One region of the Streptomyces sp. NPDC014733 genome, then DNA from elsewhere that is predicted to be linked to it. Evidence: riboswitches for the same ligand, from Rfam matches in the RefSeq annotation. Region 1 holds a riboswitch; each other region holds the start of a gene.
What was found. Region 1 has a riboswitch for cobalamin ahead of ACF1BH_RS27000 (cobalamin biosynthesis protein). Riboswitches for the same ligand answer to the same signal wherever they lie in the genome.

Region 1 (4,205 bases):
CGCTCCGGGGGTTCGTCAGCGGGGGGGCGCCACCGTACGGGCCGGTCGGCGCGACCGTTCCGGGGAGCCGGTTCCCGCGGTGGGCCGGCGTGGTGCGGGTCGGGCGTACGGAAGCTCGGGGAGCGCCGCGGCGTGCGCCGCGCTCGAACAACGGGGTGCCCACGGAGGCAGGCGCGGGGCCGGGTGTTCCGGCCAGGTGCGCGGGTCGGGCGGGAGCCGGGGGATCGCACCGGGTCCGGGCGGGCGCGGGGTGCGGGCACGCCGTTCACCAGCGGGGTGACGCACTGCGACGGGGTCGTTCGGATGCCGTGCACGCGCCGGGGATCAAGCCGGATTCGGGCCGTGCGGCAGCACATTCGCGCCACATACGGATGGTGTGGAAGTGACGTGTGAGATACCTCCTCCCGAACACTGCGGTGGTGTCATTGCCGGGCCCGGCCACGTTCACCTCCCGTTCACCCACCCTTCGTACGTTTCCGGCGTCACTGACCATCGAACTGATTGCCTGGGTGAATGGAACACATCACGCTTCTCATCGGGATCGTGATCGTCACGGCCTTGGTGTTCGACTTTACGAACGGCTTCCACGACACGGCCAACGCCATGGCCACCACCATCTCCACCGGCGCGCTGCAGCCCAAGATCGCGGTGGCGATGTCGGCGGTCCTCAACCTCGTCGGCGCGTTCCTGTCCGTGGAGGTCGCCAAGACCATCTCCGGCGGGATCATCGACGAAAGCGCCGGCATCAGACCTGAAGTGATCTTCGCCGGTCTGGTCGGCGCGATCGTCTGGAACCTCCTCACCTGGCTCGCCGGCCTCCCCTCCAGCTCCTCCCACGCCCTGTTCGGTGGTCTGATCGGCGCCACGCTGGTGTCCGTGGGCACCAACGGTGTGCACGGCGGCGCCGTCGTGATGAAGGTCCTCATCCCGGCCGTGGCCGCCCCGGTGGTCGCCGGTATCGCGTCGATGGCCGCGACCCGGCTGACGTACCGGCTGGCCCGGGGCCGCGACGAGCAGGAGACCGCCAAGGGCTACCGCGCCGGGCAGATCGCCTCGGCGGCGCTGGTCTCGCTGGCGCACGGCACGAACGACGCCCAGAAGACGATGGGTGTGATCACGCTCGCGCTGATCACCGGCGGTGTGGTCGCCCCGCACGCCGACCCGCCGCTGTGGGTCATCGCGTCGGCCGGTATGGCCATCGCCCTCGGCACCTACCTGGGCGGCTGGCGGATCATCCGCACGATGGGCAAGGGCATCACCGACATCCAGCCGCCGCAGGGCTTCGCCGCCCAGACCGGCGCCGCGGCCACCATCCTGGCCTCCTCCCACCTCGGCTTCGCGCTCTCCACCACCCAGGTCTGCTCGGGCTCGGTGATGGGTTCGGGTCTGGGCCGCAAGGGCGGTGTGGTGCGCTGGTCGACGGCGGTGCGGATGGTCGTGGCCTGGTGCCTGACGCTGCCGGCCGCGGGCCTGGTCTCCGCCGGTGCCGCGCTCCTGGCCGACCAGGGCGACTGGGGCGTGACCGCCGTCGCGATCCTCGCGCTCGGCATCTGCGGCGCCATCTGGGCCGCGTCCCGCCGCAAGCCCATCGACCACACCAACGTCAACGCGTCCGAGGTCACGGAGCCGCCCGGTGTGGTCACCGCGGCCCTCCAGACGGTCACCCCTCCCCCGGCCGGGTCGCTCACGCCCATCGAGGGCGAGGAGGCCGCCCCCGCCGCGAGCGCCCCGCGCGCCACGACCGCGACAGCCGCCGGCTGACCGCCCGAACCTGAGGAACCACAGCATGAGCATCGACTGGGCAGCTCTCGGCCAGGTCTTCGGCGTCACCCTGGTGGTGACGGTCGGGATCGTGGGCCTGTTCACGGTCGGCATCGTCGGCACGGCCCGCACCCGGACCGAGGGCGCGGCCGCCACGGCGGGTGCCGCGGGCACCGACGCCCCGGGCACCGGCGCGCGGATCGGTGGCCTCGCCGCCTACGCGGTCTGCGCGGCCGCGGTGGCGTACGGCATCTATCTGATCGTCGCCGCCTGATCCGTCCGGCGGCCCGCACGGCGCCCGGTCACCGCAACCCGCGGTGGCCGGGCGCCGTGCGTCGTACGGGGTCTGTGGCCTCCGCCACAAGCCCCGCGGTACCACGGCGTCGCAGGTCACGGGCGAGTTGACGGGGTTGGCGGGGCATGGTGGACTTCCCACGCCAATCGGCGACAGCAGAGGAAGTCCGGTGTGAATCCGGCGCGGTCCCGCCACTGTCACCGGGGAGCGTTCCTCCGACGAAGGTCACGGTCCGCCTCGTGCACGCCCGACGGGCGCGCGCCAGGGCCGGAAGGCCGGGGGAAGCGCCGATCCGGGGAGCCAGGAGACTCCTGTCGCCGTCACGTCGAACCAGGGCGCGGACCCTGAGTGAGGACATACCGCCATGCCTGGCCGCCCGTGCAGATCCTTCCGTGTGCCGTCGGAGTTCCGTCGAGGCGTGACGGCGGTCTGATCCGATGCGTGCCGAACACGCCACCTACGCGTGCGGTGCGGCCCTGGGCTTTCTCGGCGATCTGCTCGCCGCCGACCCGCGGCGCGGCCACCCGGTGGCCGCCTTCGGGCGCGGTGCGGCAGCCGTCGAGGCCCGGCTCTGGCGCGACCACCGCGGCCGTGGCGCCCTCCACACCCTGCTCTGCGCGGGCGGCGCGACCGCCGGCGCCGCGCTGCTGACGCGCGCGGTACGCGGCGCGGCGCCCGTCCCCTCCCCCGCCCGGACCGCCGCCACCACCGCGCTGACCGCCGCCACCGTCTGGTCGGTGCTGGGCGGCACCTCGCTGGGCCGGGAGGCGCGGGCCGTCGGCGACGCGCTGGCCGCCGGGGACCTCGACCGGGCACGGCGGCGGCTGCCGCATCTGTGCGGCCGCGATCCGCAGGCGCTGGACGGGCCGCAGATGGCGCGGGCGGTCGTCGAGTCCGTCGCGGAGAACACCTCGGACGCGGTGGTGGGCGCGCTGGTGTGGGGCGCCGTCGGCGGCGTCCCGGGCCTGGTGGCGTTCCGGGCGGTGAACACCCTGGACGCGATGGTGGGTCACAAGTCGCCCCGCCACCGCCGGTTCGGCTGGGCCTCGGCGCGGCTGGACGACGTCGCCGGGTGGCCCGGCTCACGGCTGACCGCCGCGCTCACCGTGCTCGCCGCCCCCGACCGGCGCGGCGCCGCACGGGCCTGGCGCCGCGACGGCGGGGCCCATCCGAGCCCCAACGCGGGCCCGGTGGAGGCGTCGTTCGCGGGTGCGCTCGGCGTACGGCTCGGCGGGACGCTGGCGTACGGCGGACGGGTCGAGCACCGGCCGCGGCTGAACGGCGGGGGCCGTCCCGTCGCGACCGAGGACATCGCGCGGGCGGTGCGGCTCTCGCGCCGGGTGAGCGCGCTGGCGTTGACGGTGACGGTGGCCGGGCGGCTGCTGGCGGGCGCGGCGCGTCCGGCCCTCGCCCGGCGGAAGGGCAGGAGCGGATGACCGGCGGCGGGTTGCTGATCGCGGGGACCACCTCCGACGCGGGCAAGAGCGTGGTGACCGCGGGGATCTGCCGCTGGCTGGTGCGGCAGGGCGTGGACGTCGCCCCGTTCAAGGCGCAGAACATGTCGCTGAACTCGTTCGTGACGCGGGACGGCGCGGAGATCGGCCGGGCGCAGGCGATGCAGGCGGCGGCCGCCCGGGTGGAGCCGTCGGCGCTGATGAACCCGGTGCTGCTCAAGCCGGGCGGGGACCGCAGCAGCCAGGTGGTGCTGCTCGGCAAACCGGTCGGCGAGATGAGCGCGCAGGGGTACTTCGGGCGCCCCGGCAGCGGCGCGCGGCCCGGTGGACGCGCGGAGCTGCTGGCGACCGTCACCGACTGCCTGGCCGAGTTGCGGCGCACCCACGACGTGGTGATCTGCGAGGGCGCGGGCTCCCCGGCGGAGATCAATCTGCGGCGCACCGACATCGTCAACATGGGCATCGCACGCGCCGGGCGGCTGCCGGTGGTGGTGGTCGGCGACATCGACCGCGGCGGGGTGTTCGCCTCGTTCTTCGGGACGACGGCGCTGCTGTCCGAGGAGGACCAGGCGCTGGTCGCCGGGTATCTCGTCAACAAGTTCCGCGGCGATGTGACGCTGCTGGAGCCGGGCCTCGACATGCTGCGGGACCTGACGGGGCGTCCGTCGCTGGGCGTGCTGCCGTTCGCGCACGGG
Region 2 (4,205 bases), on a different contig from region 1:
CACCGGACCGGTCAGCATCCCCTTGACGGGCCGCTCGGTGCAGGACTGCGCATACGTCGTCCAGCGCACCGTCATCGGCCCGGGGCGGGAGACGTCGCCGGCCAGGATCGGCGGCCGGACGTAGCGGGTGCCGTACGACTGGACCCATCCGTGCCGCGTGGCGAGGTAGCCGGTCAGCTGCTCGGCGAAGTACTGGACCATGTCGTTGCGCTCGGGCTCGCCGTGCACCAGGACGTCCAGCCCGGCCTTCTCCTGGAAGGCCAGCACCTCGCGGATCTCGGTGCGGATCCGCTCCTCGTACCCTTCGGTGCCGATCCGCCCGGCCCGCAGGTCGGCCCGCGCGGTGCGCACCTCGGTGGTCTGCGGGAACGAGCCGATGGTCGTCGTCGGCAGCAGCGGCAGTCCCAGGTGGGCGCGTTGGGCGGCGGCCCGCTCGGCGTACGGCTCCGAGCGGCGGGCGTCCGCGTCGGTGACGGCGGCGGCGCGGGCGCGGACCACCGGGTCACGGGTGAGGGGGGAGCGCGCCCGGGACGCCAGGTCGGCCTTGTTGGCGACCAGTTCGGCGGCGATCGCGCCGGTGCCGCGCGCCAGGCCCTCGGCGAGGGTGACGACCTCGGCGGCCTTCTGGCGGGCGAAGGCGAGCCAGCGCAGGACCTGCGGGTCGATGTCCCGCTCGGCGGTGGTGTCGAGGGGGACGTGCAGCAGCGAGCAGGAGGCCGCGACGTCGACCCGGTCGGCGAGCCCCAGCAGCGTGCCGAGGGTGGTCAGCGACGCGGTCAGATCGTTGACCCAGATGTTGCGGCCGTCGACGACCCCGGCCACCAGCCGCTTGCCGGGCAGCCCGCCGACGGCGGCGAGCGCGTCGAGGTTGGCGGCGGCGGGCCCGGTGAAGTCCAGTGCCAGCCCGTCCACCGGCGCCTTCGCCAGCACCGGCAGCGCGTCGCCGAGCCGGTCGAAGTAGGAGGCGACGAGGAGCTTCGGCCGGTCGGTGAGGGCGCCCAGCGCACGGTAGGCGCGGGCGGCGGCGTTCAGTTCGGCGGGCGTACGGTCCGCCACCAGCGCAGGCTCGTCCAGCTGTACCCAACCGGCACCGGCGGCCCGCAGATCGGCCAGGACCTCGGCGTAGACCGGCAGCAGCCGGTCCAGCAGCGTCAGCGGGTCGAAGTCCGCGGCCACCCCGGGGGCGGGCTTCGCCAGCAGGAGGTAGGTGACCGGGCCCACCAGCACCGGACGGGCCGTCAGCCCCAGCGCCAGGGCCTCCGTCAGCTCGCCCACCTGCTTGCCGGAGTCGGCCGTGAACACCGTGTTCGGACCCAGCTCGGGCACCAGGTAGTGGTAGTTGGTGTCGAACCACTTGGTCATCTCCAGCGGCGCGACGTCCTGCGTACCGCGCGCCATGGCGAAGTAGACGTCAAGGGGGCATCCCGGGTCCGGGCGGAGCGGGGAATGCGGGGAAGCGCCGGCGGCGACGGCCTCGCGGTGCCGCTCGGGGATCGCACCCACCATGACGGTGGTGTCGAGGACATGGTCGTAGTACGAGAAGTCGCCGGTCGGGACCGTGCCGATACCGGCGTCGGCCAGCTGCTGCCAGTGGGTGCGACGCAGCTCGGCGGCGGTGGCGCGCAGCGCGTCGGCGGTGACGCGGCCCTTCCAGTACCCCTCGACGGCCTTCTTCAGTTCCCGGTTCTGCCCCTGACGGGGGTAGCCGTACACGGTGGCCCGTGCTCCCGCGGCTGCGGACTCGGTGGTCACGGAGATCTCCTTCGCGAGATGAATCCCTGAGATCCCGGCGACGGGACGGAGCGCGAAGGGGTGACGGACCGGACGGAAACGACCGCGCGGTCCTCCGCCTGGTGTGTGTACGCCGACCCGCCCACGAGGTCACCGGGATGTCCGGGCACGCGGGGTGCGCACCCGGGCAGGTGGCAGGTCTTCGGACTCGCGGGCACGTCCTTCGGAGGAGGACACCTACTGGCCGTCGCTTCCCGGGCCCTGCGGACCCAGTGCGTATGACGGCGGTCGTTCCCGCTCACCGCTGCGGGGCAGTCCCGGATTCCCACCGGGTTCCCTCTTACGACGACCCGCCTGGCGGACGGGGCGAACCAGCTGCACCGGCCACCCTACGGGCCGACCGGCGCCGCGGTGGCGGTGCGTCCGCCCTCCGGACGGTGAGGTGGGACACGCCCCTCGCCCGCATGAAAAGCGCGAGGGCGGGGAAACCGCCCGCGCGTCTCCCGCCCCTCCGCCCCCGCCCCCCCCGTGCGGGCGCCTCCGTGCCGTGCCCGGTGGCGGGGGAGGGGCGGGGTGCGCCGGGGCTTCCCGGCGGGGCGGGCCGGTGCGGGTACCGGCCCGCCGGTCCTGCTCAGTGCCGCCCGGTGTCGATGACGCAGAAGCGGTTGCCCTCCGGGTCGGCGAGGACGACGAAGTCGGCGTCGTCCGGCGCGAGGTCCCACGCCACCCGCCGGGCGCCCAGCCCCACCAGCCGTTCGACCTCGGCGGCCTGGTCGGCGGCGTCCCCGGCGTAGAGGTCCAGATGGACCCGCGGCCGCTCCTGGACCGGCGTCACGCTCCGGCCCAGCGCCACCTGCACACCGTGCCCGGCGGCCGGTACGAGGACCGCCCAGTCGTCCTCGATCTCCTCGCGGGGGACGTATCCCAGCGCCTCGCCCCAGAACGCCGCGGCCCGGCGCACGTCCGAGACCCCCAACACCACGGAACCCACTGTCAGCATGGGCCGAGTCTCCCGCACCGCACGGCGCGCCGTGCGGGGGAGCGGACGGGAAAGCGCGCCCGGGCGCCGCGACCGGTCCGCGCTCGCCGCCCGCTCCGGCCCGGAATGCCGCCGTACGGGTGGCATGACACCCTGGCTGTGGCGTGGGCCCGGTGGCACGGAGGCCGGGACCGGCCGGGCCGAGGGCCGGTGTCCGGACGGTCCCGGAGACCGGGCGGCCGGTCGTCCCGCAGTACCGGGGCGGGCGGCCGCACCCTGAGTACGCAACCGAGCGAGGCGGTCACCATGGAGTTCGGCATCTTCACCGTCGGCGATGTGACGACCGACCCGACCACCGGCCGTACGCCGAGCGAGCACGAGCGCATCAAGGCCACGCTCGCCATCGCGGCCAAGGCCGAGGAGGTCGGTCTGGACGTGTTCGCCACCGGCGAGCACCACAATCCGCCGTTCGTACCGTCGTCGCCCACCACCCTCCTCGGGTATCTGGCGGCCCGCACCGAACGGATCGTCCTGTCCACCTCCACCACGCTGATCACCACCAACGACCCCGTGAAGATCGCCGAGGACTTCGCCTACCTCCAGCACCTAGCCGACGGCCGCGTCGACCTGATGCTGGGCCGCGGCAACACCGGGCCCGTCTACCCCTGGTTCGGCCAGGACATCCGCCAGGGCATCCCGCTCGCCATCGAGAACTACGCGCTGCTGCACCGGCTCTGGCGGGAGGACGTGGTCGACTGGGAGGGCAAGTTCCGCGGTCCGCTGCAGGGCTTCACCGCCACGCCCCGGCCGCTGGACGGCGTTCCCCCGTTCGTCTGGCACGGTTCGATCCGCTCCCCGGAGATCGCGGAACAGGCCGCGTACTACGGCGACGGCTTCTTCCACAACAACATCTTCTGGCCCATGTCCCACACCCAGCGGATGATCCGCCTCTACCGGCAGCGCTTCACCCACCACGGCCACGGCGCCCCCGACCAGGCCATCGTCGGCCTCGGCGGCCAGGCGTTCCTGCGCGCCAACTCCCAGGACGCGGTCCGTGAGTTCCGCCCGTACTTCGACAACGCGCCGGTCTACGGGCACGGTCCTTCCCTGGAGGAGTTCACGGAGCAGACGCCGCTGACCGTCGGCTCACCGCAGCAGGTCATCGAGCGGACCCTCGGCTTCCGCGACGCCGTCGGCGACTACCAGCGTCAGCTGTTCCTGATGGACCACGCCGGATTGCCGCTGAAGACCGTCCTGGAACAGCTCGATCTGCTCGGCGGTGAGGTCGTCCCCGTCCTCCGCAAGGAATTCGCGGCCCTCCGCCCGGCCGGGGTACCCGACTCGGCACCCCGCCACCCGGCCGTCGCGGCCCGGGAGGCGGACCCCGGCGCCGGCCCGGAGGCCACGTAGCGAGACCACCCGGCACGTACGGACCGGCCCCCCCCGCGCCGCGGGCGGCCGGTCCGTCAGGAAGCCGCCCCGCCGCCCAGCAACT
Region 3 (4,205 bases), on a different contig from region 1:
TGCGGGCGGCGGTGACGGCGCGGTCGACGTCGGTGCGGGTGGCGTGCGGGACGCGGCCGATGAGCTGTTCGGTGTGCGGGGAGATCACGTCGAGGGTGTCGGGTCCGGCGGGGTCGACGAGTGCACCGCCTATGTAGAGCTTGCCGTGTTCGACGAGGTCGCTCATGGCTGCCGCCTCCCGCGGTCGGCCGCCCCGTCCGGTGTCCGGGAGCGGGGCGGTAGCTTCCGTCAACTGCCTGCGCGTCATGCGTGTCCGGCGCCGTCGCGGGCCGCCCGCCGGGTCGGGCGGGGCGGCACCCAGCGGTTCTGACGGCGCGTCAGTTATGGGTCGTTGAACTGATACCACCTGCCGGAGCAGGAGTCCACAGGGCTCCGGGAACCGGCGGCGGGGCCCGTGCCGATGTCACCACCGCGGCCACCGGTACATGAGAACGCGTTCTCGTTATAGTGCCGTCGCGCATCGGTTCGCGGCGAGGCCGGTGCGTGCGTGCGGACGTGAACCGACGGGCGGGCACACCGGGAGGGGACCGGGATGACGCAGGTGACCGACCACCGGGGCGGGGTGTGGAGCATCTCCGTGCCGCTGCCCGGCAATCCGCTCGGCCACACCCTCGTCCACCTCCTGGAGACCGACCGCGGGCCGGTGCTCATCGACACCGGCTGGGACGACCCCGCCTCCTGGTCCGCGCTGACCGCCGGGATCACCGCCTGCGGCTTCGCCGTCGCCGACATCCACGGGGTGCTGCTCACCCACCACCACCCCGACCACCACGGGTTGTCCGGCGCGGTGCGGGAGGCGTCCGGTGCCTGGATCGCGATGCACGAGGCGGACGCCGACATCGTCCGGCGCACCCGGGAGGCGCGGCCCGCCGCCTGGCGGGCGCAGCTGCTGGCGAAGCTGGCCGCCGCCGGGGCGCCGGAGGAGCACCTCGCGCCGTTGCGGTCGGCACGCGGCGGGGAGTTGCCCGGCCGGCGGGCGGCGGTGCCGGACCGGCACCTCGCCCCGGGGGAGCTGCTGGAGCTGCCCGGCCGCCGGTTGCGTGCCGTCTGGACGCCGGGGCACACGCCCGGGCATGTCTGCCTGCATCTGGAGGAGGCGCATCCGGGGCGGGCTCCGGGGGCGCGCGGGGACGGTCCGGGCGCCGGGTTCGGGCGGCTGTTCTCCGGTGATCATCTGCTGCCGGGGATCAGCCCGCACATCGGGGTGTACGAGAGTCCGGGCGAGGCGCCGACCGATCCGCTGGGCGACTACCTCGCGTCGCTGGAGCGGGTGGCGCGGCTCGCCCCGGCGGAGGTGCTGCCCGCGCATCAGCATCCGTTCACCGATGCGGCGGGGCGGGCCCGGGCGCTGCTGGCGCACCACGAGGCGCGGCTCGGCGGGCTGGTGCGGCTGCTGGCGGAGCCGTTGACGCTGTGGCAGCTGACGGTGGCGATGGAGTGGAACCGGCCGTGGGAGCGGATCCCGTACGCCTCGCGGAACATCGCGGTGGCGGAGGCCGAGGCGCATCTGCGGCGGCTGACGGTGCTGGGCCGGGCGGCGGCGGTGCCCGGGTCGGATCCGGTGACGTACCGGGCGGTGTGAGGCGTACGACACGGCGGGGCGTCCGACGGGGGCCGGGCCCGCCGGCGTGCCCCGGTGGCGGCGTGCCCGGGACGGCCGTCTCGCCGTGTGGCGCCGGGCCCGCGCGGCCGCCCCACGACGGTGCCCGCCGCACCCCGCGGCCCCTCGTGAGGCCGTGGCCGGCACCCCCGTCCCCGGTGGGTCCGGTCGGGTGACCGCTAAAATGTGCGGACAACTCCATGCGTGCCTGATCGGGGGAAGCCGGTGAAAATCCGGCGCTGACCCGCAACCGTCAGGGCGGACGTGCGCCGTGCGCGCGCCCCGTCCGAGCCGGAACACCCGAGGGGGCGCGACAGGCTCCCGCCACCGGCGGGCCGCGTGCGGCGGCCCGCCGGTGGCGGCACCGTCGAGGTATACGGAGCTGAGCCCGGTGCCCTCGTGTACGGCCCCGGCCGTCGCGAGGTGGACGGCCGAGCGTGGCCACCCACCCCGCGACGCCCCGAGCGAACCGACTGAGAGGCACCGACGATGGCCCCCCTGGCCCCTTCCCGCGCCGCGCTGCTGCGCCGCGCCGCCGTGGTGTGCGCCGCGGCGCTCGTACCCGTCGCGGCGACCGCGCCCACCGCGTTCGCCGCTCCGACGCCCTCCCCCAAGTTGCCCGCGGGCCTGTACGGCTCCGGCGATCCGCAGTACGACGGCGTGTGGCGGCAGTCGCTGGCGCTGCTCGCCCAGCACACCGTGCGGGTCGAGCCCGCCGCGGCGGCCGTGGACTGGCTGACCGGCCAGCAGTGCGCCGACGGCGCGTTCACCGCGTACCGCGCCGACACCGCGAAGGCGTGCGGCGCCTCGACGATGCGGGACACCAACCAGACGGGTGCGGCGGTCCAGGCGCTGGCGGCGCTCGGCGGGCACGGCGCGACCGTGGAGAAGGCGGTGCACTGGCTGAAGTCGGTGCAGAACGACGACGGCGGCTGGCCGTCGCTGCCCGGGTCGGCGAGCGACGCCAACTCCACCGCGGTGGTCATCGGCGCGCTCACCGCGGCGGGCCAGGACCCGGCGAAGGTGACGTCGCCGAAGGGGCACACGCCGTACGAGGGGCTGCTGACGTTCCGGCTCGGGTGCGCGGTGAAGCCCGCCGAGCGGGGTGCGTTCACCTTCCAGCTCAAGGGCGCGGCGGCCAACGCGGACGCCTCGGCCGCCGCGGCGACCGGTGCGCTCGGCAAGGGCTTCGTCGTCCCGGCGGCGGGCAAGGACGCGGACACCCCGGTGGCCGCGCCGGAGTGCGGCGACGGGAAGAAGGAGCCGTCCGGGGCGGACCCTGCCGCGCTGCGGTCCGCCGCGTCCGGGGCGAGCGCGTACCTGGTGAGGGAGATGGACGCCCACGGGCAGCACCTGATGTCGGCGATGCCGGGCGCGAAGCCGCAGCCGGACGTCGGGAACACCGCGGACGCGGTGGTGGCGCTGGCCGCCGGCGGGCACGGCGCGGCGGCGCGGAAGCCGCTGGCGTGGCTGGAGAAGAACGGCCCGGCGTGGGCGAAGCCGGCCGGTCCGGCGGCGTATGCGCAGCTGGTCCTCGCCGCGCACGCCACGGGCACCGACCCGCGGGACTTCGGCGGTACGGACCTGGTGGCGGCGTTGAACGCGACCGGCCCGAAGCCGTCGCAGGCCGGCGAGAAGGCGGTGCCGAAGGAGAAGGGCACCGGGTCGATCAGCGCATGGTGGCTGGTGCCGGTGGGGCTCGCCGCGGGTGCGGGCATCGGGTTCCTCATGAGCGGCCGCCGGAAGCGCGGGCAGTGATGCGGCGTGCGCGGTGGGCCGGTGTGCTGGCGCTGGCGCTGGCCGGAGCCATATCGGCGCTGGGCGCGGGCCCGGCGCAGGCCCAGGGGCAGGCGTACCGGTACTGGTCGTTCTGGGACGGCGCGGACGGCACCTGGGCGTACGCGACGCAGGGTCCGGCGACGCTGCGGCCCGCGGACGGCGCGGTGGCCGGTTTCCGGTTCACGGTCAGCGCGGAGTCGTCCGCGGTGGCCCGGCCGCGGGCCGCGGCCGATTTCGGGAAGCTGTGTTCCGGGACGCCGCGGCACTCCGGGACGAAGCGGGTCGGTGTCGTCGTCGACTTCGGGTCGGCGGCGGACGCGCCGGAGGGTGAGCGGCCGCCGAAGGAGCGGACCGCGTGTGCGCGGGTGCCCGAGGACGCGTCGGCCGGTGAGGCGCTGGCCGCGGTGGCGAAGCCGCTGCGGTACGACGCGCAGGGGCTGCTGTGCGGCGTCGCCGGGTATCCGAAGGCGGGGTGCGCGGAGCAGGTGAGCGGTGGGGGGAAGTCCGCGCCGGAGGCGTCGGGTGCGCCGGCGGCCGGGGCGGACGGCGACGGCGGGCCGTCGGCCGGGCTGATCGGTGGCGGCGCGGCGGTCGTGGTGCTGGGTGCGGCGGCGGTGTGGCAGACCCGTCGCCGGCGCGGATGAGGGCGCCGCAGGCCACCCGGAGCACGGCGCTGCACGCGGGCGCCTGGTGGCTGTGGGCGCTGGGGCTGGCCGCGGCGGCGTCGCGGACGACCAATCCGCTGCTGCTGGGGCTGCTGATCGCGGTGGCCGGGTATGTCGTGGCGGCGCGCCGGACGGATGCGCCGTGGGCCCGGTCGTACGGC
Region 4 (4,205 bases), on a different contig from region 1:
TGGTCGATCTCGGTGGTGGTCCCGGCGAGGCGCGGGACGACCTCGCGGGCGGCGAAGCCGAGGATCGCGGCGACCTGTTCGGGCTGCCCGGCGGCCACCTCGGCGACGGCGGACGGCGCCCAGCCGGCGGCCTCCATCGCCTGGACGAGGGCGCGGGCGCGCTCCTCCGCGTCGTCGGCGGCGGTGCGGGTCGCGGCGGACTCGTCCAGGCCCAGCGCCTCCCGCAGCCCGGGCAGCGCGGACGTACCGCCCCAGATCTGGCGGGCGCGGAGGATCGCGAGGACGAGGTTGACGCGCGCCTCACCGGTCGGGGCGGCGCCCAGGACGTGCAGACCGTCACGGATCTGGGCGTCCTTGACCTCGCAGAGCCAGCCGTCGACGTGCAGCAGGAAATCGTCGAAGCCGTCGTCGTCGGGGCGGGCCTCAAGGCCGAGGTCGTGGTCGAGCCTGGCGGCCTGGATGAGGGTCCAGATCTGCGCGCGGATCGCCGGGAGCTTCGCCGGGTCCATGGCGCTGATCTGCGCGTATTCGTCGAGGAGTTGTTCCAGGCGGGCGATGTCGCCGTACGAGTCGGCGCGTGCCATCGGCGGGACGAGGTGGTCGACGAGGGTGGCGTGGACGCGGCGCTTGGCCTGGGTGCCCTCGCCGGGGTCGTTGACGAGGAACGGGTAGATCAGCGGCAGGTCGCCGAGGGCGGCGTCCGGGCCGCAGGCGGCGGAGAGGCCCGCGTTCTTGCCGGGCAGCCACTCCAGGTTGCCGTGCTTGCCGAGGTGGATCATCGCGTCGGCGCCGAAGCCGCCGTCGTCGGCGGAGGCGGCGATCCAGCGGTAGGCGGCCAGGTAGTGGTGGGACGGCGGCAGATCGGGGTCGTGGTAGATCGCGATCGGGTTCTCGCCGAAGCCGCGCGGCGGCTGGATGAGGATCAGCAGGTTGCCGCGGCGCAGGGCGGCGAGGACGATGTCGCCCTCCGGGTTGCGGGAGCGGTCGAGGAACATCTCGCCGGGCGGCGGGCCCCAGTGCTGCTCGACGGAGTCGCGCAGCTCCTGGGGGAGCGTGGCGTACCAGCGCTTGTAGTCGGCGGCGGGGATCCGGACCGGGTTCTTGGCGAGCTGTTCCTCGGTCAGCCACTCCTGGTCGTGGCCGCCCGCCTCGATGAGGGCGTAGATCAGCTCGTCGCCGTCACCGGAGGCGAGACCCGGTACGTCCTCGTCACCGAAGTCGTAGCCCTCCTCACGCAGGCGGCGCAGGAGGGCGACGGCGGAGGCGGGGGTGTCGAGGCCGACGGCGTTGCCGATGCGGGAGTGCTTGGTGGGGTACGCGGAGAGGACCAGTGCCAGCTTCTTGTCCTTCGCCGGGATGTGGCGCAGGCGGGCGTGGCGGACGGCGATCCCGGCGACGCGGGCGGCGCGCTCGGGGTCGGCGGCGTACGTCGGCAGACCGTCCTCGTCGATCTCCTTGAAGGAGAACGGGACGGTGATCAGGCGGCCGTCGAACTCGGGTACGGCGATCTGGGTGGCGGCGTCCAGCGGCGAGAGGCCCTCGTCGTTCTCCTCCCAGGCGGCGCGGTTACCCGTCAGGCAGAGTGCCTGGAGGATCGGCACGTCCAGGGCGGCGAGCGCGCCCGCGTCCCAGGACTCGTCGTCGCCGCCGGCGGACGCCTCGGCCGGCTTGGTGCCGCCCGCGGCGAGGACGGTGGTGACGATGGCGTCGGCCGGGCGCAGCGCGTCGATCAGCTCGGGCTCGGGTGCGCGCAGCGAGGCGACGAAGAGCGGCAGCGGGCGGCCCCCGGCCTCCTCGATCTTGGTGCAGAGCGCGTCGACGAAGCCGGTGTTGCCGCTCATGTGGTGGGCGCGGTAGTAGAGCACCGGGACGAGCGGGCCGTCGATGTCCGTACGGGCCGCGGGCCGCTCCAGCTCGCCCCAGGTCGGCGCGGGCTGCGGCGGTTCGAAGCCGTGGCCGGTCAGCAGGACGGTGTCGGAGAGGAAGCGGGCGAGGCGGCCGAGGTTCTCGGGCCCGCCGTGCGCGAGGTAGGCGTGCGCCTCGGCGGCGGTGCCGACCGGAACGGTGGACGCCTCCATCAGCTGGGCGTCGGGGGCCTGTTCGCCGGAGAGGACGACGACGGGGCGGTGCTGGTCCTCGGCGAGGAGGAGGTTCAGGCCCTCCTCCCAGGCGCGGATGCCGCCGAGGAGGCGGACCACGACGAGGTCGACACCGTCGAGCAGCGCGGGGAGTTCGGCGAGGTCGAGGCGGGCCGGGTTGGCGAGCCGGAACGGCACGGGGCCGCCGGCGGCGCGGGCGCTGAGGAGATCGGTGTCGGAGGTCGACAGCAGCAGAAGCATGCGAGCGCAGAGCCTTCCTCGGGGTATCCGCGCCCCGGGTGGTTCGTTGGACGGCGGGAGTTCCTGACTCACCCGGCAGCTGCCGGGCTCACAGTGGCGGGACCGCGCCGGATTCGCACCGGGCTTCCTCCCTGAGAGCTGCCCCGTGGTCGGGAAAGCCCTCGTCGCCGTCTCCGGCGTCGGCGGGCCGGCTGACCCACCGAAGTGAATGGTAAGGGCTGGTCGGGGCGGTGGGGAGGGGGGCTTGGTGGCGAGGTGCGCGGTGGGTACCGGCGCCGTGGCGGATACCGGCGCCGTGGCAGGCGGGGCCCGCCCCCGGGAGGTGACCGGGGCGGGCCCCTGAGCCGGACCCCGTACGGGGTGCCCGTACGGGGGCGACGCGGGGATCGTCCGGGGCGCGCGGCCCCCTACGGGGTGCCCGTACGGGGGCCGGCTCAGGGATCCGGCGAGGGCGGATCAGGGGCGGTACGAGGGGCGGTTCCGGGGTGTCCGTCCAGGGGCGCGGGGGTTCGCCGGGGCGCCCGGGGCGGGGCCCGGGGCACCGTCGTCCCCGGTGGCGCGTCGGTATGCTCGCGGCCATGCCGCCCTCCCCCTCGAACCGGCCCCCCGGGGCCCAGCCACCGCTGCGCGAGCGCGGTGACGCCTGCCCGGGCGCGCTGCGGCTGCACGCGGCGGCGGACGGCGCGCTGGCCCGTGTCCGGCTGCCCGCAGGGGAGTTGACCGGGCGTCAGGCACGGGCGTTGGGGGATGCGGCGGAGCGGTTCGGGGACGGCGGGATCTCCCTCACCTCGCGCGGCAACGCGGAGCTGCGCGGCCTCGGCGACGGCTGCGGCGGCGCGCTGGCCGCGCTGCTGACCGATGCCGGTCTGCTGCCCTCCGTCCGCCATGAACGCGTCCGCAACCTCGTCGCCTCACCGCTCGCCGGAATCGACCGCCACACCCCGGCCGACGTGCGGCGCTGGGCCCGTGAGCTGGACGGACTGCTCTGCGGACAGGAGTGGACGACGCGGCTTTCGGGCCGCTTCCTCTTCGTCCTGGACGACGGCCGCGGCGATGTGGCGGGCCTGGGCGGCGATGTGACCTTGGTCGCAGAACCGGCGGCGCCGGGCGGCCCGGCAGCCGCGGCGCCGGAGGCGTCCGCGCTCCTCCTCCTCGGCGGGACCGGCGACCCCGGCGACGGGTCCGGCTCCGGCGACGGTCCCGGCCCGGCCCTCCGGATCGCGGGTGCCGATGCCGCCCGTGCCGCGCTCGGTGCCGCCCGTGCCTTCCTGGACGCGGTCGAGGCGAGCGGCAGCGGCGCCTGGCGGTTCCGGGATCTGCCGGGGGGCGCGGCGCCGACCGTGCGCGCCGTCGGCGAGCGGCTGCGCGCCGCCGGGATCCCCGCCGCGTACGTTCCGTCCGGCGAGGTCCCGGCCCGGCCGCGGCGGGGTGCCGGCACCCCGCCGCCCGGCCTCGTCGAAGGACCCGGCGGACGCCGTGCGCTGAGCGTCCCGGCGCCGCTGGGGCGGCTGACCGGCGCACAGTGGCGCCTCCTGGCCCGTACCGCCGCCGAAGGGGACGGCACGCTCCGGCTGACCCCGTGGCGCGGCGTCCTCGTCCCCGGGCTGACCGCACCGGTGGCCGCGGACCGGCTGCGGGAGTGCGCGGACGCGGGCCTGGTCACCGACCCGGACTCGCCCTGGTACCGGCTCGGCGCCTGCACCGGGCGCCCCGGGTGCGCCAAGTCCCTGACCGACGTACGGGCCGACGCGTCCGCCGTCGCCGCGGCCCTGGGGCGGGCCACCGCGCTGCCGGTGCAGTGGTCCGGCTGCGCGCGCCGCTGCGGCCACCCGCACGGCACCTGGATCGACGTCCTGGCGACCGACG

Region 2: another riboswitch for cobalamin. It lies ahead of metE (5-methyltetrahydropteroyltriglutamate--homocysteine S-methyltransferase); the one in region 1 lies ahead of ACF1BH_RS27000 (cobalamin biosynthesis protein).
Region 3: another riboswitch for cobalamin. It lies ahead of ACF1BH_RS14460 (prenyltransferase/squalene oxidase repeat-containing protein); the one in region 1 lies ahead of ACF1BH_RS27000 (cobalamin biosynthesis protein).
Region 4: another riboswitch for cobalamin. It lies ahead of cobN (cobaltochelatase subunit CobN); the one in region 1 lies ahead of ACF1BH_RS27000 (cobalamin biosynthesis protein).

Annotation. Positions count from the first base shown of each region.
Region 1 is NZ_JBIBYO010000015.1:108,813-113,017, reverse strand. It holds gene ACF1BH_RS27010 (anion permease) at 514-1,761, shown strand; gene ACF1BH_RS27005 (hypothetical protein) at 1,787-2,035, shown strand; cobalamin riboswitch at 2,214-2,367, shown strand; gene ACF1BH_RS27000 (cobalamin biosynthesis protein) at 2,494-3,492, shown strand; gene ACF1BH_RS26995 (cobyric acid synthase) at 3,489-4,205, shown strand, end outside.
Region 2 is NZ_JBIBYO010000004.1:107,705-111,909, reverse strand. It holds gene metE (5-methyltetrahydropteroyltriglutamate--homocysteine S-methyltransferase) at 1-1,752, opposite strand, end outside; cobalamin riboswitch at 1,928-2,074, opposite strand; gene ACF1BH_RS11880 (VOC family protein) at 2,363-2,731, opposite strand; gene ACF1BH_RS11875 (LLM class flavin-dependent oxidoreductase) at 3,017-4,120, shown strand; gene ACF1BH_RS11870 (FMN reductase) at 4,177-4,205, opposite strand, start outside.
Region 3 is NZ_JBIBYO010000005.1:148,613-152,817, reverse strand. It holds gene ACF1BH_RS14470 (aldehyde dehydrogenase) at 1-166, opposite strand, end outside; gene ACF1BH_RS14465 (MBL fold metallo-hydrolase) at 533-1,582, shown strand; cobalamin riboswitch at 1,782-1,923, shown strand; gene ACF1BH_RS14460 (prenyltransferase/squalene oxidase repeat-containing protein) at 2,090-3,358, shown strand; gene ACF1BH_RS14455 (SCO2322 family protein) at 3,358-4,023, shown strand; gene ACF1BH_RS14450 (CbiQ family ECF transporter T component) at 4,020-4,205, shown strand, end outside.
Region 4 is NZ_JBIBYO010000019.1:41,613-45,817, forward strand. It holds gene cobN (cobaltochelatase subunit CobN) at 1-2,339, opposite strand, end outside; cobalamin riboswitch at 2,376-2,503, opposite strand; gene cobG (precorrin-3B synthase) at 2,918-4,205, shown strand, end outside.